Rhodopseudomonas palustris: one gene and its partners. The protein of the gene in region 1 interacts with the protein of each later gene in a pairwise test. Links are inferred from orthologs where the notes say so. Each region holds a gene or a part of one and is shown on either strand. Other genes may lie near its edges.

What was found.
Region 2: the proteins of rpe (region 1) and dnaN interact in binary tests that used the Escherichia coli proteins (3 or more experiments, as listed by UniProt). The link is inferred for Rhodopseudomonas palustris from one-to-one orthologs.
Region 3: the proteins of rpe (region 1) and eno interact in binary tests that used the Escherichia coli proteins (3 or more experiments, as listed by UniProt). The link is inferred for Rhodopseudomonas palustris from one-to-one orthologs.

The regions. Positions count from the first base shown.
Region 1 is NZ_CP058907.1:4,222,601-4,230,276, forward strand. Bases 3,002-5,828 are described here. They hold rpe (ribulose-phosphate 3-epimerase), read left to right. Parts: upstream 3,002-3,979; coding sequence 3,980-4,678; downstream 4,679-5,828. Other genes in these bases: HZF03_RS19295 (EF-hand domain-containing protein), read right to left, coding at 3,002-3,710; HZF03_RS19305 (IS481 family transposase), read right to left, coding at 4,739-5,806. Outside these bases: HZF03_RS19280 (GIY-YIG nuclease family protein), read right to left, coding at 37-324; HZF03_RS19285 (cytochrome c biogenesis CcdA family protein), read right to left, coding at 917-1,651; HZF03_RS19290 (P1 family peptidase), read left to right, coding at 1,798-2,802; more of HZF03_RS19295, read right to left, coding at 2,943-3,001; HZF03_RS19310 (esterase/lipase family protein), read left to right, coding at 5,990-7,519. UniProt on the Escherichia coli protein: Catalyzes the reversible epimerization of D-ribulose 5-phosphate to D-xylulose 5-phosphate.
Region 2 is NZ_CP058907.1:866-8,509, forward strand. Bases 52-2,846 are described here. They hold dnaN (DNA polymerase III subunit beta), read left to right. Parts: upstream 52-787; coding sequence 788-1,906; downstream 1,907-2,846. Other genes in these bases: dnaA (chromosomal replication initiator protein DnaA), read left to right, coding at 52-554; recF (DNA replication/repair protein RecF), read left to right, coding at 2,150-2,846. In the rest of the region: more of dnaA, read left to right, coding at 1-51; more of recF, read left to right, coding at 2,847-3,289; gyrB (DNA topoisomerase (ATP-hydrolyzing) subunit B), read left to right, coding at 3,506-5,947; hppD (4-hydroxyphenylpyruvate dioxygenase), read right to left, coding at 6,125-7,243; HZF03_RS00035 (Lrp/AsnC family transcriptional regulator), read left to right, coding at 7,369-7,644. UniProt on the Escherichia coli protein: Confers DNA tethering and processivity to DNA polymerases and other proteins. Acts as a clamp, forming a ring around DNA (a reaction catalyzed by the clamp-loading complex) which diffuses in an ATP-independent manner freely and bidirectionally along dsDNA.
Region 3 is NZ_CP058907.1:3,164,047-3,171,716, reverse strand. What follows is about bases 1,913-4,733. They hold eno (phosphopyruvate hydratase), read left to right. Parts: upstream 1,913-2,591; coding sequence 2,592-3,875; downstream 3,876-4,733. Other genes in these bases: HZF03_RS14490 (zinc-binding dehydrogenase), read left to right, coding at 4,051-4,733; queF (preQ(1) synthase), read right to left, coding at 1,929-2,405. Outside these bases: HZF03_RS14510 (glucan biosynthesis protein G), read right to left, coding at 1-1,486; more of HZF03_RS14490, read left to right, coding at 4,734-5,184; HZF03_RS14485 (hypothetical protein), read left to right, coding at 5,269-6,072; HZF03_RS14480 (LysE family translocator), read right to left, coding at 6,177-6,791; HZF03_RS14475 (CaiB/BaiF CoA transferase family protein), read left to right, coding at 6,884-7,670. UniProt on the Escherichia coli protein: Catalyzes the reversible conversion of 2-phosphoglycerate (2-PG) into phosphoenolpyruvate (PEP). It is essential for the degradation of carbohydrates via glycolysis.

The DNA of each region.
Region 1 (7,676 bases):
TACGGACGTCATGCGCGGGCTTGACCCACACATCCATCAACGAATGATTTCTTCGTAGAGATCGTCCCAGTCCGGATTGCCGCGGACGATCAGGTCGATCTTCCACTCGCGCGGCCAATGCTTGATGTTCTTCTCGCGCTGAATGGCGGCGATGATGCTATCGTGCGCTTCAAAGTAGACGAGACGTTTGACGTCGTATTTGCGGGTAAAACCCTCGACCAGTCCTTCACGATGCTCATAGGTGCGGCGGACGAGGTCGTTGGTCACGCCGACATACAGCGTGCCGCCCGGAGCACTGGCGAGGATGTAGACCCAATAGGCCATGCCGACTCTCCACCGAGAGCCTCGCTGAACCGCTTCATCATTCAAGAGGATGGATTGCCGGGTCAAGCCCGGCAATGACGCCGAGAATTGATTACCGCCACTATCCGCTCTTGGCCAAGACCCCGATCACTCACACAACGTCATGCGCGGGCTTGACCCGCGCATCCATCCAAGCGCGAACGCGCTTGCATCAAGGAATTACAAGGATGATGGGTCACCGGGTCAAGCCCGGCAATAACGCCAAGAATTAATTACCGCCACCATCCGCTCATGGCCAAGACCGCAATCACTCACACAGCGTCATGCGCCGGCTTGACCCGCGTATCCATCCGAGCGCGAACGCGCTTGCATCCAGGTTACAAGGATGATGGGTCGCCGGGTCAAGCCCGGCAATGACGCCGAGAATTGATTACCGCCACCATCCACTCTTGGCCAAGATCGCGACCACTCACACAGCGTCATGCGCCGGCTTGACCCGCGCATCCATCCGCGAGCGCGCTTGCATCATGGAATTGCAGGGATGATGGATCGCCGGGTCGAGCCCGGCGATGACGAGGGATTTCGGTTCGATGCCCGGCCGCGAGCAGGACGCCTACCCAATATTCCCCAGCGCCGGGAACGTATTCAGCAACCAGATCGAGACATCGCTGATGGCGCCGGTGAGGAAGCCGATGCCGGTGAGGACCATCAGCACGCCCATCGCCCGCTCGACCGTGGCGAGGTGTTTCTTCATGCGCGCGAACAGGCCGGAGAACTGTTCGATCATCAGCGCGGCGAGCAGGAACGGCACGCCGAGGCCGAGCGAATACACCGCCAGCAGGCCTGCGCCCTTGGCCACCGTCGCTTCGGCCGCGGCCACCGACAGGATCGCAGCGAGGATCGGACCGATGCACGGCGTCCAGCCGAACGCAAACGCTAGGCCCATCACGTAAGCGCCCCACAACCCGACCGGCTTCGGAATCGGCAGGCGGCCTTCGCGCATCAGGATGTTGATCCGCGTCAGCCCAAGGAAGTGCAGGCCCATCAGGATGATCACGACGCCGGCGACGATCGCGAGCTGCGCCGAATAGGCGCGGATCAAGGTGCCGACGAGGCTCGCGCTGGCGCCGAGCGCGACGAACACGGTGGAGAAGCCGAGCACGAACATCGCCGCAGAGATCATCACCGCACGCTTCGAGGTGCGCTCGGCTTCGTCGGCGGCGACGTGTTCGATGGTCGCACCGGTCAGATAGATCAGGTACGGCGGCACCAGCGGCAGCACACAGGGCGACAGGAAGCTGACCAGACCGGCGATCAGGGCGGCGGGGATCGAGACGTCGTGGATCATGGCCGGCTACATGCACCCGCGCGTAAAGCCCATGCAAGCCGCTGCGTCATCGTTCCGCGCCTTGTGATCGCACCGTGAGGGATTGCTTCGACCAATTGTTTATGCCGACAATGTCGGCCTTCGCTCAGCTCTCGGACGGATCCATCTTGCACAATCTCATCACCGATGTCGCCGGCGTCCGCGTCGGCCATGCGCACGACCACAAGCTCGCTTCCGGCGTTACCGCGATCCTGTTCGACAAGCCCGCGGTCGCTTCGATCGACGTGCGCGGCGGCGGTCCTGGGATTCGCGACGGCGCGCTGCTGGAACCGGTGAACACCGTCGAGCAGATCGACGGCTTCACGCTGTCGGGCGGCTCGGCATTCGGGCTCGATTCCGGCGGCGGCGTGCAGGCCTGGCTCGCAGAGCGCGGACGCGGCTTTGCGATCGGCAATGCGACGATTCCGATCGTGCCGGGCGCGGTGGTGTTCGACATGATCAACGGCGGCGACAAGGCCTGGGGCCGGTTCTCGCCGTATCGCGACCTCGGCTACGCGGCCGCGGACGCCGCCGGCGACAGCTTCGCGCTGGGCAGCGTCGGCGCCGGCCTCGGCGCCACCACGGCAACGCTGAAGGGCGGGCTGGGCTCGGCGTCAGCAACCACGCCCGGCGGCGTCACCGTCGGCGCTATCGCGGTGGTCAACGCGATCGGCAGCGCCACGATCGGCGACGGCCCGTGGTTCTGGTCGGCACCGTTTGAACAGGACGGCGAATTCGGCGGGCTCGGGATGCCGGACAGCTTCACGCCGGACATGCTGAAGGTGCGACTGAAGGGCGCGGCGGCAGCGAGCGCGATCGAGAACACCACGCTGGTCGCGGTGGTGACCGACGCGAACCTCACCAAGCCGCAGGTGAAGCGGCTGGCGATGCTGGCGCAGACCGGGTTCGCCCGCGCGATCTACCCGGTGCATGCGCCGCTCGATGGCGACGTGGTGTTCGCCGCGGCGACCGGCGTCAAACCGGTCGAGCCGCTCGCAGGTCTCACCGAGCTCGGCACCATCGCGGCCAACACGGTGGCGCGGGCAATCGCTCGCGGCGTCTATGAGGCCACCGCGCTGCCGTTCAAGGACGCGCAGCCGGCGTGGCGCGACCGGTTCGGCTCGAAGCGATAATCTGAGGCAACAGTGCTGCGCCGTTCGATGTCGTCATCCGCGGGTTCATCACGCGCACGTTGATCATCATTCGGCTTGTCGAGGGCGATGAATTGTCGGGCCGAGCCGGGCAATTCATCATCGGGACCAAGCGTCGGTGATCAGGCGCTGACCGACAGCGACTTGGCCGAGGCCGCCTGGATCTGCGACGCCTGGCGCTGGATCAGCTGCTCGACGAAATTGTACGACGAGGTGGCGCTGCTCGACGACGAGCCGGTCGCCGCCGAGGTCATCGTCACCTTGCTGCCGTCCGAGTAGGTGACGGAGGTGGTCACGCTGCCATCGGAATTGGTGACGCTGGTCGAGGACGAGCCGGACAGCGCCTGCAGTAGCGGATCGCTGCTGCCGCCACCGCCGTTGCCACCGTTCGCTCCACCACCGCCATGCGCATGATGCCGACGGCCGCTCTTCAGCGCCGAGGACATCTCGTCCATGCTGACCTTGCCGTCGTTGTTGGCGTCCATCTTGCCGAACACCTTGTCGGCATTGGCGACATTGGTGCCGCCGGCGCCGAGCGCGTTCTCGAATTCGCTCTTGGTGATCGAGCCGTCGCCGTCGGCGTCGATCTGCTTGAACAGATCCTTCAGCGCGGAGTCGCGCGTCTTTGAGGCGGTCGAGTTGGAGCTGGAGGTCGACTGCTGGCTTTGCGCATCGAGCAGCGCCTGCATGGTCTCCTGCGACAGCCCGCTCGACGGAAACGAGCCGGTGCCGCTGGTCGACAGGGTCGGGAACGACGACGTGCTCGTGCTGCTGCTCGAGCTGGCGAACGGGTTGGTGAAGCTGGTGGTCTGCGACGACGATTTCGACGTCGAGCTCAGCGTATTGAGCAGTCCGGACAGCGCGCCCAGCGCGCCAATGGCAGGCAGCATGATCGAAGCTCCGCATTACACCGCTGGCCGCGGCCGGCAACTACGCACGGATCATTCCACCCCTGCGATAAGCAATCGCCGTGCCAGCTGCGAAGCATCGGTAAATGCTGGTGTTTTTCGCGCGCCCCGCGCGGGCGGGACGGCAATTTCTGCCCCATCCGGCACAACCTGCCGAGCCTGCGCGGCCCGTGCTTGCGCCCTCGATTTGCGGGGAGACGGCGCGGCGTGGTAGCGAAGCTGATCCACCCCACACGCACCTGGAAGCCCTGATGTCCTCCTTCGCGCTCCGTCCGCTCGCCATTGCGCCCTCGATCCTCGCCTCGGATTTTTCCAAGCTCGGCGAAGAGGTCCGCGCGGTCGATACCGCCGGCTGCGATTGGATCCATCTCGACGTGATGGACGGCCATTTCGTGCCGAACATTTCCTACGGCCCGGACGTGATCAAGGCGATGCGGCCGCACACCAAGAAGGTGTTCGACGCCCATCTGATGATCGCGCCGTGCGATCCGTATCTGGAGGCCTTCGCCAAGGCCGGCTGCGACATCATCACCGTGCACGCCGAAGCCGGCCCGCATCTGCACCGCTCGCTGCAGGCAATCCGCGCGCTCGGCAAGAAGGCCGGCGTCTCGCTCAATCCCGGCACGCACCCGAGCGCGATCGAATACGTGCTCGACGACATCGACCTGGTGCTGGTGATGTCGGTGAACCCCGGCTTCGGCGGCCAGGCGTTCATCCCGAGCGCGGTTCAGAAGATCAAGCAGATCCGCGCCATGGTGGCCGGCCGCCCGATCGACATCGAAGTCGACGGCGGCGTCTCCGACAAGGTCGCCGGCGAACTCGCCGCAGCGGGTGCGAACGCATTCGTGGCCGGCAGCGCGGTGTTCAAGGGCGGCACGGTGGAGGCGTACAAGGCCAACATCGCCGGGATCAGGAACGCGGCGGCGGCGGCGAGAGGCGAAGTGGTTTAGGTTCACTCAAGGTGTACAGAGAGGGTAATCGGCTGACAGTGCCGCGGTGAGCGGGCGGCGTCAGGCGGCTACTTTGGTGGCTTGTTTTCCGGCTTTCTTTCCCTCCTTCCTTTGCTGTGACGTGGGCAGCCCTTCGACGAAGGCGGTGGCCGGTGTGCGGCCGTTCATGCCGCGGCCCTGGTGCGGCCGGCGCTGATTGTAGCCGACCAGGTAGTCGTCGAGAACGGTCTGCATCTCGTCGATGGTTTCGAACCAGGTGCGGCGACCCTCGACCCGGAAGTGCTCGTCGAGCAGGGTGCGGTGCAGCCGCTCGACGATGCCGTTGGACTGCGGCCGCTTCACCCGTGTGGTGCGGTGGTCGATGTCCTCGAGCTGCAGGAACAGCTCGTAGGGATGCTGGTCGGGCCGGCCGCAGAACTCCCGGCCGTTGTCGGACAGCACGGTCTCGATTTTGGCGTCGTGCGCCTCGAAGGTCGGCAGCACGTCGTTGTTCATCAAATGCACGGCGGTGACCGGCAGCTTGCTGGAGTAGAGCCGGGCGAAGGCGTAGCGGCTATGGCAGTCGATCGCGGTCTGCAGATAGACCTTGCCGACACCCTTGAGCGTGCCGACGAAGAAAGTGTCGACGGCGACGAGGCTGCCGGTGTGCGGGGCCTCGATGTGGCGCTCCCGGAACTCGGGCGAGAACCGTTCGAGCAGCCTTGTCTGTTCGTCCGAGAGCTCGATGGTGCGCTCGGCGGTGGTCTTCTCCAGCCGCAGCAGCCGCTCGTGCTTGGTCAGCAGGCCATGGCGCTGCCACACCCCGCGGATGCCGCCGGCGGAGACCTGCAGGCCTTTCAGCCGCAGCTCCTGCTCGACACGCACCGCGCCGTGGCACGGGTGCACCAGGGCGTGGTCGAGCACGGCTGCCTCGATCTCGGCCGAGACGCGGTTGGGATGCGGCCCCCTGGCGCCGGGCAGCCGGTCGATCAGGCCTTCGGCGCCGAAGGTCTGGAAGTTGCGGCGGATCTCGTAGAACTGCTGCCGGGAATAACCCATCACCTTGCAGGCGCGGCTGACGTTCTGAAGATCCGTGGCCAGCTCCAGCAACGAGAGCTTGCGCCGTGCTATCTTGTCCTTGGAGGTCATGATCGTTTGTCCTTGAGGTTCGATTGGTCGTTTGGCGACACCATCAAACCCGCTCGGACGCGGCGTGACCACCGGAACCGGGCGCTCGGACTCTTGCGGTCCGCGCCCGGTTCTTTCGGGGCCAAACTGTCAGGTGATTACGATCTCAGGACACTCAAGGCAATTGATGTATTAGTTATTAATATGGCCAACACGTTCACTCTTGCGAGAGTATCAGCCCGCACTGGAATCGCTGATGCCATCTACGTTCATGGACTCTGCGGGCACCTCGAAACCACTTGGACCTCCACACAATCAAGAGATCCCCTAGGAGGGTTCTGGCCGAAGTGGATTTGCGAAGATGTCCCCACGCTGAATGTCTACACTCTCGGATATCCGACTGACATTCTTGAAAGCTGGGCTAAAAAGGAAATGTCGTTGTATGAGCGCTCCAAGTCAATTCTCCACTACCTAGCCTCTTACAACTTTGGCGAGAGACAAATCGCATTCGTTACCCACAGCCTAGGGGGCCTTCTTATAAAACAAGTCATTAGAACTGGACTTGAGTCTTCCAATCCCGCCTGGAAAAAAATTGCGGAAAGCATCCGGCTAGTCATTTTCTTGGCAACGCCTCATTCCGGCTCCGGCACCGCTTCAGCGCTGAGCTATTTTCTGCCGCGACTCAGCTCCAAGTATATCAAACTACTCCGATCGGGCAGCGATGAACTAGACCAGCTTCGAACGAACTATCAGCGAACGGCCAATAGCCTTGGGATAGTAACCGCCTCTTATTATGAAACGCACAGAACGAAAAACTTTGGGATCATTGTCGACAGACTCTCTGCGGACCCCGGCACAGCAGACTCCGAAACCATTCCAGTGGATGCAGATCACATCGGCATCTGCAAGCCATTAGACCGCAATCAACCAGTTTACCTAGGAATCAGCAAACTACTAAGAGAGTTCACAATCGCGGAACACGCCTCCACGAATGAAATAGCCGCACCATCAAAAGTCAGAGCGGAACGGCTCTATTTCAGTATCTTTGATCAACCAACGACCAACGATTTCTATTTTGTTCTTCCATTTGATGGAGCAACAGCTTTTTCCATACCCTTAGTTTTCTGCATCCACAGCTCGTCACCAAAAAGCATTAAGAACGTCTTCATGACTCTTGAGATGCTGAATTTCTTCTACCAGGCTCAAGTGGGACGCACTTTCGACCGACTTGCCGAGGCGCGCGAGATTCGGATGGTAACGGACCGTGGGGACAAGGAAGGAATTGCAAGGGTCAGTTACAAGATACCCAGCCTTCCACCGCACACCCAATTCACGATTAGAGATTATATATTCGCAAAACGCTCGACAGTATATTCAGGAACACACCCTGTCACATTCAAGGACGGCGTCTCCGCGAGACTTGAGACCGCTATGACATTTTCGATACCTGTAACTATTACTCTTGATGGCGAGGACATCGTGCCTTTTTCCACAACTCTCAAGTTCCATTTTCGAGAAGGCGATATCACAGATTTTCGAAACGTTAAGCGACGCGAAAATGAACTGCTGGGGCAAACGAAAGAGAAGACTCCTAGAGTTGCTACATTTATCGGCTTCAATGATTTTATCGAACATACTGGCGAAGTCGGATCGAGAATTAGGGAGGCGGACATCGATTCGGTGGTGATGAAAATCGCGCGGATAACCCCAAGGGGCATCGAAGAGATAAATTGATCCTATCGGTTGCCGGACGGGTACCCGAAGGCTCCCGGACATGTGCTTGCGAGGCACAGCGGGCAGGACAACGCATCTTTCCGACTTCGCCGGCGCAGTGCCGGCTTCGTTGAACCATCGTTCCGAACCGGTTGCCCGGCCCGCCGATCTGTCCCGC
Region 2 (7,644 bases), 4.2 Mb from region 1 along the record:
TCGTGGTCGAGATGGCGCCGCTGGGCGAAGATTTGCGCCTCGGCATCCTGCGCTCGCGCGTGGTCGCGGCCCGCACCCACCATGCCAGTTTCGACGTACCGCAGCCGGTGCTCGAATATCTCGCCCGCACCATCACGCATAATGGCCGCGACCTAGAAGGCGCGATCAATCGCCTGCTGGCGCACTCCAAGCTGAACAATCAGCCGGTGACGCTGGAAATGGCCGAGCACGAAGTGCGCGACCTGATCCGCCCGTCCGAGCCGAAGCGCATCAAGATCGAAGATATCCAGCGCATCGTCGCGCGGCAGTACAATGTCAGCCGCTCCGACCTGCTGTCGTCGCGCCGGACCGCCAATGTGGTGCGGCCGCGCCAGGTCGCGATGTATCTGGCCAAGACGCTGACGCTGCGTTCGCTACCGGAGATCGGCCGCCGCTTTGGCGGACGCGACCACACCACGGTGCTGCATGCCGTGCGCAAGATCGAAGGGCTGGTGTCCAAGGACACCACGCTGTCGGACGAAGTGGAATCCCTGAAGCGCCAGCTTCAGGAGTAAGGCGCTCGCTGCAGCCGGCGCCGTTCTCGGGCGAATCTCGGGGAAATTTGCGTCGGCGGCGGCCACGTGCTCTTGCGTCCTCCGCACAACCACGCCACCCTGCGGACCCCCCGCGGGTCCGGGCGACCTCAGCGGGTGCCAATGGCCTTGGCGCCGCATCCGGCTGCCGGGCCCCTCCATCATATCCGGCAGCTTCATCACACGATGTGGGCGCGGAGCAGGCGGGTTTTGTAATGAAGGTCACGGTCGAACGCGCGCAACTGTTGAAGTCGCTGAGCCACGTGCATCGCGTGGTCGAGCGCCGCAACACCATCCCGATCCTCGGCAACGTGCTGGTGCGAGCCGAGAACGCGCAGCTCGCGCTGAAAGCGACCGACCTCGACCTCGAGGTCACCGAGACGTTGCCGGCCGAAACCGCGACAGCGGGTTCGACGACCGTGCCGGCGCACATGTTCTACGACATCGTCCGAAAGCTGCCGGACGGCTCGCAGATCGTGCTCGAAAGCGACGGCGATCGTTCGGTGCTGGCGATCCGCGCCGGCCGCTCGCGGTTCACGCTGCAAACGCTGCCGGAGAGCGACTTCCCGGATCTTGCCGCTGGCGAGATGAGCCACGCCTTCCGGCTGCCAGCCTCCGACGTCAAGCGGCTGATCGATCGCACCCAGTTCGCGATCTCGACCGAAGAGACTCGCTACTATCTCAACGGTATCTATCTGCACACCGCCGGTAGCCCCAAAGCATCTAGCTTGCGCGCGGTCGCGACCGACGGCCACCGGCTGGCGCAGCTCGACCTGACGCTGCCGAGCGGCGCCGACGGCATGCCGGGCGTGATCGTGCCGCGCAAGACCGTGGGCGAAGTGCAGCGGCTGATCGAAGACACCGAAGCCGAGATCGGCATCGAACTGTCGACCGGCAAGATCCGCTTCACGCTCGGCAACGTCGTGCTGACCTCCAAGTTGATCGACGGCACCTTCCCTGACTACGGCCGGGTGATCCCGCAGAACAACGACAAGGAACTGCTGGTTGACAAGAAGGACTTCGAAGCCGCGGTCGACCGCGTTTCGACGATCTCTTCCGAACGCGGCCGCGCCGTGAAACTGGCGCTGTCCGCCGGCAAGCTGGTGCTGTCGGTGACCAATCCGGATTCCGGCAGCGCGACCGAAGAACTCGAAGTCGAATACGCGTCCGACCCGCTCGATATCGGCTTCAACTCACGTTACCTGCTCGACATCGCTGCGCAGATCGAAGGCGAAGTCGCCGTGCTCAAGCTCGCCGACCCCGGCTCGCCGACCTTGATTCAGGACCGCGACTCCAAGAGCGCGCTGTACGTCCTGATGCCGATGCGGGTGTAGTCGAGGCGCGCTTTCAACGGCCTCGGCGCTCACCGTCTCGATGATGCGTCATTGCCGGGCTCGACCCGGCAATCCATCCTCTTCGGATGAATTCCATCCTCGCGACTGATCGTGGCGGACGCTTTTGTCAGCGGGAGGACGGGTAATTCGGAGTGACGATCTCTACGATGAATTGTCCGCTGACGCGGACGATGGATTGCCGGGTCGAGCCCGGCAATGAGCTTCAGAGCACGAACGTCGTCTATGACCGCCGCCCGCATCACACGCCTAACGCTGACGCATTTTCGGAATTATCGCGGAGCGTCACTGACCACGACCGCCGACCAGGTGGTGCTGGTGGGGCCGAACGGGGCTGGCAAGACCAATTGCCTGGAGGCGATCTCATTTCTGTCGCCGGGCCGCGGCCTGCGGCGGGCCACGCTGGAAGACGTCGCCAACCATGAGGGCGACGGCTCCTGGGCGGTATCGGCCGAGGTCGAAGGCGCGCTCGGGCTGGCGACGCTCGGCACCGGGATCGAGCCGCCGCGCGGCGACACCACCACAACGCGGCGCTGCCGGATCGACCGCGAGCCCGTCGGGTCGGCTGCCGCGTTCGGCGACCATTTGCGCATGGTGTGGCTGACGCCGTCGATGGACGGGCTGTTCATGGGCGCGGCCTCGGAACGCCGGCGATTTTTCGACCGCTTGGTGCTGGCGATCGACAGCGGCCATTCGGCCCGGGTCTCAGCGCTCGATCGCAGCCTGCGGTCGCGCAACCGCCTGCTGGAAGACGTCCGCAATGCCGACTCGCACTGGCTCGACGCGATCGAGCGCGAAACAGCCGAGCTGGCGATCGCGGTGGCGGCCCAGCGCGGCCAGACCGCGCTCAAGCTCGCCGCGATGCTCGATGCCCGTGGCGCCACCTCGGCGTTTCCGTCCGCCAAGCTCATGCTCGACGGCTGGATGGAGAACGCGCTGACCTCCGAGCCGGCAACCGCGGTGGAGGACCGCTACCGCGCCATCCTGCGCGACAGCCGCGGACGCGACGCCGCCGCTGGCCGGACGCTCGACGGCCCGCACCTCACCGATCTCGAAGTGATCTACGCGCCCAAGGCGATGCCGGCGCGCGATGCCTCCACCGGCGAGCAGAAGGCGCTGCTGATCGGCCTGGTGCTGGCGCACGCGCAGCTCGTCGCCGAGACCACTTCGATCACGCCGCTGCTGCTGCTCGACGAAGTGGTGGCGCATCTCGATCCCGGCCGACGCGAAGCGTTGTTCACCGAGCTCGGCAAGCTCGGCGCGCAGGTCTGGATGACCGGCGCCGATCCTATGGCGTTCGCCGAAATCGGTCCGGCTGCGGGCATTTTCGACGTCGAGAGCGGACGAATCAGGCCGCGCGGATGAGGCGCTGAGACGTGCAAAGCCGGCAGCTTTGCGGCAGTTTGCTGCGGTCGCCAAATCGGCCTTCGCGAGGCTTGCGAAGGCGCCTAAAATCTCTATCTATTCAACAGGTTGAACTGCACGACTTTGCGCTGGTGACGACCCACCTTTCATGGCACAAAGAAGCGCTTCGCTGCGAATGGCGCACGCCGATTCGATCGCAATCCTGAAGGTCCCTGCATGACTGAACCTGCCCGGCAGCCCTCTGCCGAATCCGTGCATCCCGCGCCGGCCGAATATGGCGCGGAATCGATCCGGGTGCTGAAGGGCCTCGATGCCGTTCGCAAGCGGCCGGGCATGTATATCGGCGACACCGACGACGGCTCCGGCCTGCACCACATGGTGTACGAAGTCGTCGACAACGCGATCGACGAGGCGCTGGCCGGCCATGCCAGCCGCGTCGAGGTGATCCTCAACGCCGACGGCTCGGTGACGGTGCGCGACGACGGCCGCGGCATTCCGGTCGACATTCACAAGGGCGAAGGTGTGTCGGCGGCCGAGGTCATCATGACCCAGCTGCACGCCGGCGGAAAATTCGACCAGAACTCGTACAAGGTGTCGGGCGGCCTGCACGGCGTCGGCGTCTCGGTGGTCAACGCGCTGTCGAGCAAGCTGTTGCTGCGGGTGTGGCGCAACGACAAGGAGCACTACATCGAATTCGCCCATGGCGACGCGGTTGCACCACTGAAAGTCGTCGGCGACGCCAATGGCAAACGCGGCACCGAGGTGACGTTCTACGCATCGGCCGAAACGTTCACGCACATCGAATATGACTTCGCTACGCTGGAGCACCGGCTACGCGAACTCGCCTTCCTCAATTCAGGCGTCTACATCGTGCTGTCCGACATGCGCCACGCGGTCGAGAAGCGCGAAGAGATGCGCTACGAGGGCGGCGTCACCGAATTCGTCAAGTATCTCGATCGCAACAAGAAGCCGATCGTGCCGACCCCGGTGGTGATCGGCGCCGAACTGAACGGCATCATGGTCGAAGCCGCGCTGTGGTGGAACGACACGTATCATGAGAACGTGCTGTGCTTCACCAACAACATCCCGCAGCGCGACGGCGGCACCCATCTGGCCGGCTTCCGCGCCGCGCTGACGCGGCAGATCACCGGCTATGCCGAGGCCGGCTCCAAGAAGGAAAAGGTTGCGCTGACCGGCGACGACTGCCGCGAAGGCCTCACCGCCGTGCTGTCGGTGAAGGTGCCCGACCCGAAGTTCTCGTCGCAGACCAAGGACAAGCTGGTGTCCTCGGAAGTGCGTCCGGTGGTCGAAAACGTCATCAACGAAGCTCTCGCTGCCTGGCTGGAAGAACATCCCTCCGAGGCCAAGATCGTGATCGGCAAGGTGGTTGAAGCTGCGGCTGCCCGCGAAGCCGCCCGCAAGGCGCGCGAGCTGACGCGGCGCAAGGGCGCGCTCGACATCGCCTCGCTGCCCGGCAAGCTCGCCGACTGCCAGGAGCGCGATCCGGCCAAATCCGAACTGTTCATCGTCGAGGGAGACTCGGCAGGCGGCTCCGCCAAACAGGGCCGCAACCGCGAATTCCAGGCTGTGCTCCCGCTGCGCGGCAAGATCCTCAACGTCGAGCGCGCGCGCTTCGACAAGATGCTGAGCTCCGAGCAGATCGGCACGCTGATCACCGCGCTCGGTACAGGCATCGGCCGCGAAGATTTCGACCTGTCGAAGCTGCGCTACCACAAGATCATCCTGATGACCGACGCCGACGTCGACGGCGCACACATCCGCACGCTGCTGCTGACGTTCTTCTTCCGGCAGATGCCGGCGCTGATCGAGGGCGGCTATCTCTACATCGCGCAGCCGCCGCTCTACAAAGTGACACGGGGCAAGTCCGAGCAGTATCTGAAGGACGAACGCGCGCTCGAAGACTATCTGATCGCGACCGGGCTCGACGACTGCGCCTTCAAGCTCGCCAACGGCGAAGTGCGCGGCGGACGCGACCTGCTGGCGCTGGTCGAGGATGCGCGCGCGATCCGCTCGACGCTGCACAATCTGCACAGCCGCTACAATCGTTCCGTGGTCGAACAAGCGGCGATCGCCGGCGTGCTCAGTCCGCGCATCACCACGGACATCGCGACCGCCAACGAGGCCGCGGCCTATATCGCGCGCCGGCTCGACGCGCTGGCCGATGAAGTCGAACGTGGCTGGGTCGGACACTTCACCGAAGGTGAAGGCTTCAGATTCGAGCGCACCGTGCGCGGCGTCAAGGAGGTCGCAGCGATCGACGACGCGCTGCTCGGCTCGGCGGACGCCCGCAAGCTCGATGAGTACGCGGCCGTCCTCCAGGAAGTGTATCCGCGTCCCGGCGTGCTGCGACGGAAGGAAGCCGAAACCGCGATCCACGGCCCGATCAGCCTGTTCGAGGCGGTGACTGACGCCGGCCGCAAGGGGGTGGCGCTGCAGCGCTATAAAGGCCTCGGCGAGATGAATCCGAGCCAGCTCTGGGAGACGACGCTCGACACCAACGCCCGCTCGCTGCTGCAGGTAAAGGTGCGCGAGGTGGATGAGGCCGACGACATCTTCACCAAGCTGATGGGCGACGTCGTCGAACCGCGCCGTGAGTTCATCCAGGAGAACTCGCTGCACGCGACCGTGGACGTGTAGTAGGTGAACTAGAACCGCTTGGTGTGAGCATCAAGCGGTGCCGCATTTCTTCTGTCATGGCCGGGCTCGTCCCGGCCATCCATGTCTTCGTCGCGGCTCAAGGATGTCCGGCACAAGGGCACGACGAGGAAGAATTCAAACGTCTCTTAATCCGTCGATCGCGGCACTTTGTCCGCGCTACGCCGCACGCTCCGCTTTCAGCACGCCGCGGCGGATCTGGTCTTCTTCGATCGACTCGAATAGCGCCTTGAAGTTGCCTTCGCCGAAGCCATCGTCGCCCTTGCGCTGGATGAATTCGAAGAAGATCGGGCCGATCGCATTCGCCGAGAAGATCTGCAGTAGCACCTTGGTCTGACCGCCGTCGACGACGCCTTCACCGTCGATCAGGATGCCGTTCCGCTGCAGCCGGGCGACGTCCTCACCATGCTTCGGCAGCCGTGCATCGACGCGTTCGAAATACGTCTCCGGCGGCGACGGCATGAATGGCAGGCCGGCGGCACGAAGTCTTTCGACCGTGCTGTAGATGTCGCGGCAGCCGCAGGCGATATGCTGAATGCCCTCGCCGCGATACAGGCTGAGATACTCTTCGATCTGGCCTGAATCACCGGCGTCCTCGTTGATCGGAATCCGGATCTTGCCGTCCGGGCTGGTCAGCGCCCGCGAGAACAGGCCGGAAGCGCGACCTTCGATGTCGAAGAAGCGGATCTGCCGGAAGTTGAACAGTTTGGCGTAGAACCCGGTCCAGACATCCATACGGCCGCGATGGACGTTGTGAGTCAGGTGATCGATGTAATAGAGCCCGGCGCCGGCGGGCCGAGCGTCGCGGGCACCGACCCAGTCGAATTCGGCATCGTAAGCCGACCCCTTGGCACCGTAGCGGTCGACGAAATACAGCAGACTGCCGCCGATGCCCTTGATGGCTGGCGCGTCCAGCGTCGCCTGCGCGGCCGTCACGCCGGCCGGTTCGGCGCCGAGCGAGATCGCGCGCTCATAGGCCTGCTTGGCATCGACCACGCGGAACGCCATCGACGGCGCGCACGGGCCGTGCGCAGTGACGAAGTCGGTGCCGTGCGTACCGGGCTGCTCGTTGACCAGATAGTTGACGTCGCCCTGGCGATAGACCGAGATCGCCTTGGTGCGATGCTTTGCGACCAAGCTGAAGCCCATCAGCTTGAACAGGCTATGAAGTTGCGCCGGATCCGGATGAGCGAATTCGACAAACTCGAATCCGTCGGTGCCCATCGGATTGTCGGCGCTGATCGTGGCCGGCTGCGCATCGTGCGGAAATGGTCCCATCGGGTGCTCCTCCAGTTTGGTTCTTGAGCCGGTAGTATCGTCTGCCCACCCCGCAAGGGGTGTGCAAATGCGAGCCGGTCGCGATAGATTGTGCACGATCCGCGCATCAAACAGGGCTTTTGCGCATGATGTCTGTCGATGCGTTCGACCTGAAGATCCTGAGCGCGCTGCAGGACGACGGCCGGCTCACCAACCAGGAGCTGGCCGACCGAGTGCAGCTGTCGCCCTCGCAATGCTCCCGGCGACGGATGCGGTTGGAGCAGGACAACATCATCACCGGCTATCGGGCAGAACTGTCCGGCGACGCGCTCGGCTTTGGCGTGGTCGCCTTCATCCAGATCACCCTGGCGACGCATTCGCCGGACAACGCCGAGAAGTTCCGGTCGCTGATCGGACGGATC
Region 3 (7,670 bases), 1.1 Mb from region 1 along the record:
GCCAAACTTCCGAGACCGCCGCGTCGCCCTCGCACACGACCGCCCGCAATTCGACCGGGGCTCGCGCCTGCGCGAGGTCGAAGCTGAGCCGCCATCCGCCCATCGCCGGGTTCGGCTGGGTCACGATATTGCGGATCTCGCCCTTGTCGGCGGTGACTACGCCGCGGACCGCGGCGGCATCGACGGTCTTCAGCCGGTCGCCGGCGAGATCGAGCACGAACAACCGTTCATTGTCGCCGCGCGCGCTGATGCCGGTCCGCACGAACCGCGCGAGCCCCTTGGGCTTCGGCGCATCCGGTCCCCAGTGCAGCCGATAGGTGTAGATGTGTTCGCCCTTGGCGCGTAGCGGCTGCTTCGGCTCCCAGAACGACGCGATATTGTCGTGCACCTCTTCGCGGGTGGGAATCTCGATCAGCTTCACGGCGCCATCGGTCCAGTCGCCGATCGGCTCGGCCCACAGGCTCGGCCGCAACTCGTACCGGGATTCGAGATCCTGATAGTTGGCGAAGCTGCGTTCGCGCTGCATCAGGCCGAAGCCGCGCGGGTTGCGATCACCGAACGAGCTGATCTGCAGATCCTTCGGATTGCACAGTGGCCGCCACAGCTCTTCGCCGCTGCCGTTGAAGATCGCGAGCCCGTCGGAATCATGCACCGCGGCGCGAAAGTCCGGAGTATCGGCCGGATCGTTGGGGCCGAACAGAAACATGCTGGTCATCGGCGCCAGTCCGGCATGCTGCAGATCGACGCGCGGATAAAGCGCCATCTCGACGTCGAACACCGTGGTGTCGCCGGGGCGGATGGTGAAGCGGTAGGCGCCGGCGACGCTCTTGCTGTCGAGCAGCGCATGCACCACCATCGATGATGCGCCCGGAGCAGGGCGCTCGAGCCAGAATGTCTTGAACAGCGGGAATTCCTCGCCGCTCGACTGGCCGGTGTCGATCGACAGGCCGCGCGCAGAGAGGCCGTAACGCTCGCCCTTGGTGACGGCGCGAAAGTAGGCCGCTCCGAGGAAGGCGCTGACCTCGTCGTAATAGTCCGCACGCTGCAGCGGCGCGTGAATCCGAAACCCCGCAAAACCGAGATCGGCATCCGGCGGCGGTGCGACGTCGCCGAACGAGAAATCGTCCGCGCGATACGGCACGTGACGCGCCTTGCCATCGGCGACTTCAAAGATCGTCACCCGGTTCTTGTAGAGAAAGCCGCGGTGGAAGAACTGGACCTGAAACGGCAGGTTCTCGGCACGCCAGATGGCGCGCTCGGGTCGAAAGCGCAGCGACCGGTAGGCGTCGTAGCTCAGATCGTTCAGCGAGGCCGGCAACGAGCCGTCGGGTGCCTCATAAGGTTTGCTCGCCAGCTCGCGCGCCAGCTTGCGCACCATCCAGGGATCGAAGTCGATCGAGGAAGAGCGGTCCGCCGCGGCGGGATCGGGCTTTGCCTGCAACAGCGGCAACGCCGCCAGCCCGGTCAGAACTTGCCGCCGGTTCAATCTCGCTTCTCCGCCTAAACATTGCAGTTCCGTTCAAACGTTCGCGAGTGCGAAAAGTTCCACGCTGTTGCGAGACGTGCGACGTTGACGCACGTCGATCGACGGCGCTGCCGACTTCAAGCCGATCGCACCTCTACAAGTCGCAGCTCTATCAGCTCGCCGATCATCTCGGCGTGCCGCAGGAGATCCGGCAGCGGCCGCCGCCCCCCGACACCTGGTCGTTGCCGCAGACCCAGGAAGAGTTCTACTTCTCGCTGCCGTATCAGCGCATGGATCTGTGCCTATATGCGCTCAATGCCGGCATTACGGCGGATGTCGCGGCGCCGGCGGCCGGGCTGACGCTCGACCAGATCCATCGCGTCTGGAAAGACATCGAAGCCAAACGCCGCGCCACCCGCTATCTGTACGAGCCGCCGCTGCTGGTGGACGAAACCGTGCGGGTCTAACCGCGCCCGCGATACGGCTGCACGCCCTGATCGGGCACCCAGACGTCTTTCGGCAGTTTGCCGGTCTGCCAGAACACGTCGATCGGGATGCCGCCGCGCGGATACCAGTAGCCGCCGATGCGCAGCCATTTCGGTTTGATCTCGGTCGCGATCCGCTTGCCGATCGCCACGGTGCAGTCTTCGTGGAAAGCGCCGTGGTTGCGGAAGGAGGCGAGGTACAGCTTCAGCGACTTCGACTCCAAGAGCCACGGGCCGGGGACGTAATCGATCACCAGATGCGCGAAATCCGGCTGGCCGGTCACCGGGCACAGCGAGGTGAATTCCGGCGCGGTGAAGCGCGCCAGGAAATTGGTGTCGTTCTGCGGGTTCGGCACCCGGTCGAGCTTGGCGGCTTCCGGCCGGTCGGGCCATTCGACGGCCTGGCCGAGCTGCAGGGACGGGGAGGCGGCGGATTTGCGGGGTGTTTTCGACATGGCTTGAACTTGTGGTCTCCGTTACCGCCGTCCTAGAGCATTTTCCGGGGCAGGGGAATCCGTTGCAAAACCGGTGCGTTCGCCGTTTGTCGGGCCTCATGGAGCGGGCGAGCGGCCTTTTCGTGCCCGGAGCCATGCTGTAGAAGCGGCGCAACTCCATTCCCTCCATCCGATCAAGAGGCATTCATGACCGCCATCGTCGACATCATCGGCCGCGAAATTCTCGACAGCCGCGGCAATCCGACCGTCGAAGTCGACGTGGTGCTCGAGGACGGCTCGGTCGGCCGCGCCGCCGTGCCGTCGGGCGCCTCCACCGGCGCGCACGAGGCGGTCGAGCTGCGCGACGGCGACAAGGCCCGCTATCTTGGCAAGGGCGTGCAGAAGGCGGTCGAGGCCGTCAACGGCGAGCTGTTCGACGCGCTCGGCGGCATGGACGCCGAACAGCAGGTGCAGCTCGATCAGACCATGATCGAGCTCGACGGCACCCCGAACAAGGGCCGGATCGGCGCCAACGCCATCCTCGGCGTCTCGCTGGCCGCGGCGAAGGCGGCGGCGGCGTCCTACGACATGCCGCTGTATCGCTATGTCGGCGGCACCTCGGCCCGCACTCTGCCGGTGCCGATGATGAACATCGTCAACGGCGGCGTGCATGCCGACAACCCGATCGACTTCCAGGAATTCATGATCATGCCGGTCGGCGCGCCGACCTTCGCCGACGCGCTGCGCTGCGGCTCGGAGATCTTCCACACCCTCAAGGGTGAACTGAAGAAGGCCGGCCACAACACCAATGTCGGCGATGAAGGCGGCTTCGCGCCGAACCTGCCGTCGGCCGATGCGGCGCTCGACTTCGTCATGGCCGCGATCGGCAAGGCCGGCTACAAGGCCGGCGACGACGTGATGCTGGCGCTCGACTGCGCCGCCACCGAGTTCTTCAAGGACGGTTCCTACGTCTATGGCGGCGAGAACAAGACCCGCTCGCGCTCGGAGCAGGCCAAGTACCTCGCCGATCTGGTCGCGCGCTATCCGATCGTGTCGATCGAAGACGGCATGAGCGAAGACGATATGGACGGCTGGAAGGAGCTGACCGATCTGATCGGCGGCAAGTGCCAGCTCGTCGGCGACGACCTTTTCGTCACCAACGTCACCCGGCTCGCGGACGGCATCAAGAACGGCCGCGCCAACTCGATCCTGATCAAGGTCAACCAGATCGGCACGCTGACCGAAACGCTGGCCGCCGTCGAGATGGCGCACAAGGCCGGCTACACCGCGGTGATGTCGCATCGCTCGGGCGAGACCGAGGATTCCACCATCGCCGATCTCGCGGTCGCCACCAATTGCGGACAGATCAAGACCGGCTCGCTGGCGCGTGCCGACCGCACCTCGAAGTACAACCAGCTGCTGCGCATCGAGCAGGAGCTCGGCTCCAGCGCGCACTACGCCGGCAAGGCGGCGCTGAAGGCGTTCCGCTGAACTAGAACCGCGTCATTGCGAGCGAAGCGAAGCAATCCAGAGGCCGGATGTCGGAACTGAATTGCTTCGTCGCTTCGCTCCTCGCAATGACGGATAGGTTATCAGCGCGGCCTTGAACCCTGCGCGCGGCTGCCCCAAGGTGCGGCCGCGCTGACAACAAGCAGGGAGACGACGCGTGAGTGAGACCACCGGACTGCAACTGCGCTCGCTGATCAAGGCGAGCGGTGACCTCGAAGTTTCGCTGCTGCCGGTGAGCGTTCCCGAGCCCGGCCCCGACGAGGTCGTGGTCCGGGTCGAAGCCACCCCGATCAATCCCTCCGATCTCGGCCTGCTGTTCGGCGCCGCCGACATGTCGACCGCGAAAGCGTCCGGCACGGCGGACGCGCCGGTAATCACCGCCAAGGTGCCCGAAGCCGCCATGAAGGCAATGGCCGCGCGGCTCGACGAGTCGATGCCGGTGGGCAATGAGGGCGCCGGCACGGTGATCAAGGCCGGCAGCTCGGATGCAGCGCAGGCGCTGCTCGGCAAGACCGTGGCGATGATCGGCGGCGCGATGTACGCGCAGTATCGCCTGATCAAAGCGGCCGACTGTCTGAAGCTGGCCGACGGCACCACCGCGGCCGAAGGCGCGTCATGCTTCGTCAATCCGCTGACCGCGCTCGGCATGACCGAGACGATGAAGCGCGAAGGTCACAAGGCGCTGGTGCACACCGCCGCGGCGTCGAACCTCGGCCAGATGCTGAACCGGATCTGCCTCAAGGACGGCATCGATCTGGTCAACATCGTCCGCAGCGAAGCGCAGGCCAAGCTGCTCCGTGATATCGGCGCCAAGTACGTGGTCGACTCCACCGCGCCGACCTTCCTCGATGATCTCACAGACGCGCTGGTCAAGACCGGAGCCACCATCGCGTTCGACGCGATCGGCGGCGGCCGGCTCGCAGGCCAGATCCTGAGCTGCATGGAAGCCGCGATCGGCAAGACCGCAACCGGACCGTACAGCCGCTATGGCTCGAACGTGCTGAAGCAGGTGTACATCTACGGCAGCCTCGATACCAAGCCGACCGAGATTGTGCGCAATTTCGGCTTCGCCTGGGCGGCCGGCGGCTGGCTGCTGTTCCCGTTCCTGCAGAAGATCGGTGCGGCCGACGCGGCCAAGCTCCGCGCCCGCGTTGCCGCCGAACTCAAGACTACCTTCGCCAGCCACTACACCAAGATCGTGTCGCTGAAGGAAGCTCTGACCCTCGATGCCATCGCCGCCTACAACAAGCGCGCCACGGGCGAAAAGTACCTGATCGATCCGACCAAATAATCGCCGCGATCGCCTGCGAAACATGCTGGCTCTGGTTGAGAACAAGAGTTAGTCTCAGCCAGAGCGGCAAGCAGGGAAAGCAGCATGGATCAGATGGCTGAGCAGCGTCCGTCGGAACTGGCGGAGGCGACCGCTGCGTTGATCAACCACATCGTCGGTGCGATCGAGGCCGCCGCTGTGGTGATGGAGCCGTTCTATCACCTCGAATTTGTCGGGATCTTTCCCGCGCTGGTGTACGCGGCGATGCTTCAGGCGCTGCCGCGCAACACCGACTACCGGCCGATGCACGGCCGCAGCAAAGGCAACGATCTCGCCGACGGCACCCATACCCGCGTGAAGATCGATTTGTTTCCCGAATACATCCGGCACCTGCCGCCGCAGCAGCGCTCGGTCTGGCGCATGGTCGGAGATGCGCTGTGTTCGGAGCCGGTGAAGAACGCATTCCGCCGCAAGCTGGCGCCGGCGCTGGAGAAGCGATTTGGCCCGGACGCGCAGGACGTCGGAATGTTTCCGATCCCGATCCTGACCCGCGATGTGCCCGGCTATAAGATTACGCCGCATACCGACACGCATTGGAAGGGCATCACCGTGCAGCTGTATCTGCCGCGGGACGAAGCCCACACCGACATCGGCACGATCTTCCATGATGTTCTATCGGACGGGTCGATGCCGAAGGCGCGGCAAATGAAGTTCGCGCCGAATTCGGGCTATGCCTTCGCGGTCGACAAGCACAGCTGGCATTCAGCCGACACCGTTCCTGCAGGCGTTGAGACGCGGGACAGCATTCTGCTGACCTATTTCGTCGACCAGGGCGTTCTCAAGGTGCTGCGCAATCGCGGCAAGCGGCTCGGCAACTTCCTGCTCAACGAGATCCGCGCGCGGACGTGATACACTTCGTCATTGCGAGGCGGCGTAGCCGACGAAGCAATCCAGCGGGCGGTGCGCCGGATTTCTGGCTTGCTTCGCTTCGCTCGCAATGACGCTGGATGAGCTCACCGCTCCGCGGTCGCCAGCTTGGCGCCGAGTGCGACGAAGGCGGCGGCGAAGCTGCGGCGGAGCCAGGTCATCACTTGCGGCCGGGTGATGACGTGGTCGCGCAGCCACGCGGCGAACAGGCCGTAGATCACGAACACTACGAACGTCATCAGCATGAAGATGCCGCTGAGCTCGATCATTCGTCCGAGCGGATGGGCATCATCGGCCGAGACGAATTGCGGCAGGAAGGCGAGGAAGAAGATCGACAGCTTCGGATTGAGGATGTTGATCAGCACGCCGGTCACCGTCATCTGCAGCGCCGAGGGGGCTCCGACGTCGCTGTCGACGCTGAGCGGTCCGCGCTCGCCAAGCGTCTTCCACGCCATGTACAGCAGATAAGCGACGCCGAGATATTTGAAGAGCTGGAACGCTACCGCGCTGGTGTGGAGCAGGGCGGCGAGACCGAGGATCGCGGCCGCCATGTGCGGCACGATGCCGATGGTCGAGCCGAACGCTGCGATGGCGCTGGCCCGCGGCCCGCGCGACAGCCCGGTGGCGACCGTGTAGAGCACGCCGGTTCCGGGCGAAGCGACCACGATCAGCGAGGTGATGAGAAATTCGGCGGTCACCATTGCACGCTCCGCTCCTGACAGACACTTGCAATTTGCCTCGCACCCCTGAAACAGTGCGCGCCAACAGACATAACACGAAATCGGAGACCGCAATGGGTGGACCGCTCGCCGGCATCAAAGTGATCGAGATCGCGCAGGCGATCGCCGGGCCGATGGCCGGTATGATCCTCGGCGACATGGGCGCCGAGGTGATCAAGGTCGAGAAGCACGACGGCGGCGACGATGCCCGGCATTGGGGCCCGCCCTTCGTCGACGGCGACTCCCTGCTGTTTCACACCTACAACCGCAACAAGCGCTCGGTGACGCTGGACATCAAGAACCCGGACGATGTCGCGCGGCTCAAACAGCTTGTCCGGGATGCGGACATCCTAATTCAGAACCTGCGCTCCGGCGTGGTCGCTTCGTGCGGCATCGGACCGGACGTGATGTGTGCGATCAATCCGCGGCTGATCTATTGCTCGGTGTGGGCGTTCGGCAAAGCCGGTCCGCTGAGCAAGGAGCCGGGCTTCGATCCGCTGCTGCAGGCCTATGGCGGGGTGATGTCGCTCACCGGCGGTCCCGAGCATCCGCCGACCTTCTGCGCGCCGCCGATCAACGATCGCGCCACCGCGCAGTGGTGCGTGATCGGCGCGCTGGCAGCGCTGCAGCAGCGCCACGTCACCGGCAAGGGCTGCGTGATCGACACCTCGCTGTTCGACACGGCAGTCGGCTGGGTCGACATGTCGCTCAGCGGCTATCTGCTCGACGGCGAGCCGCCGGTCCGCCATGGCACCGCCAGCGGCACGCTGGCACCGTATCAGGTGTTCGAGACCGCTGACCGTCCGATCGTGATCGCGGCCGGCAACGACAGGCTGTTCGCGCGCTGTGCCGATGTGCTCG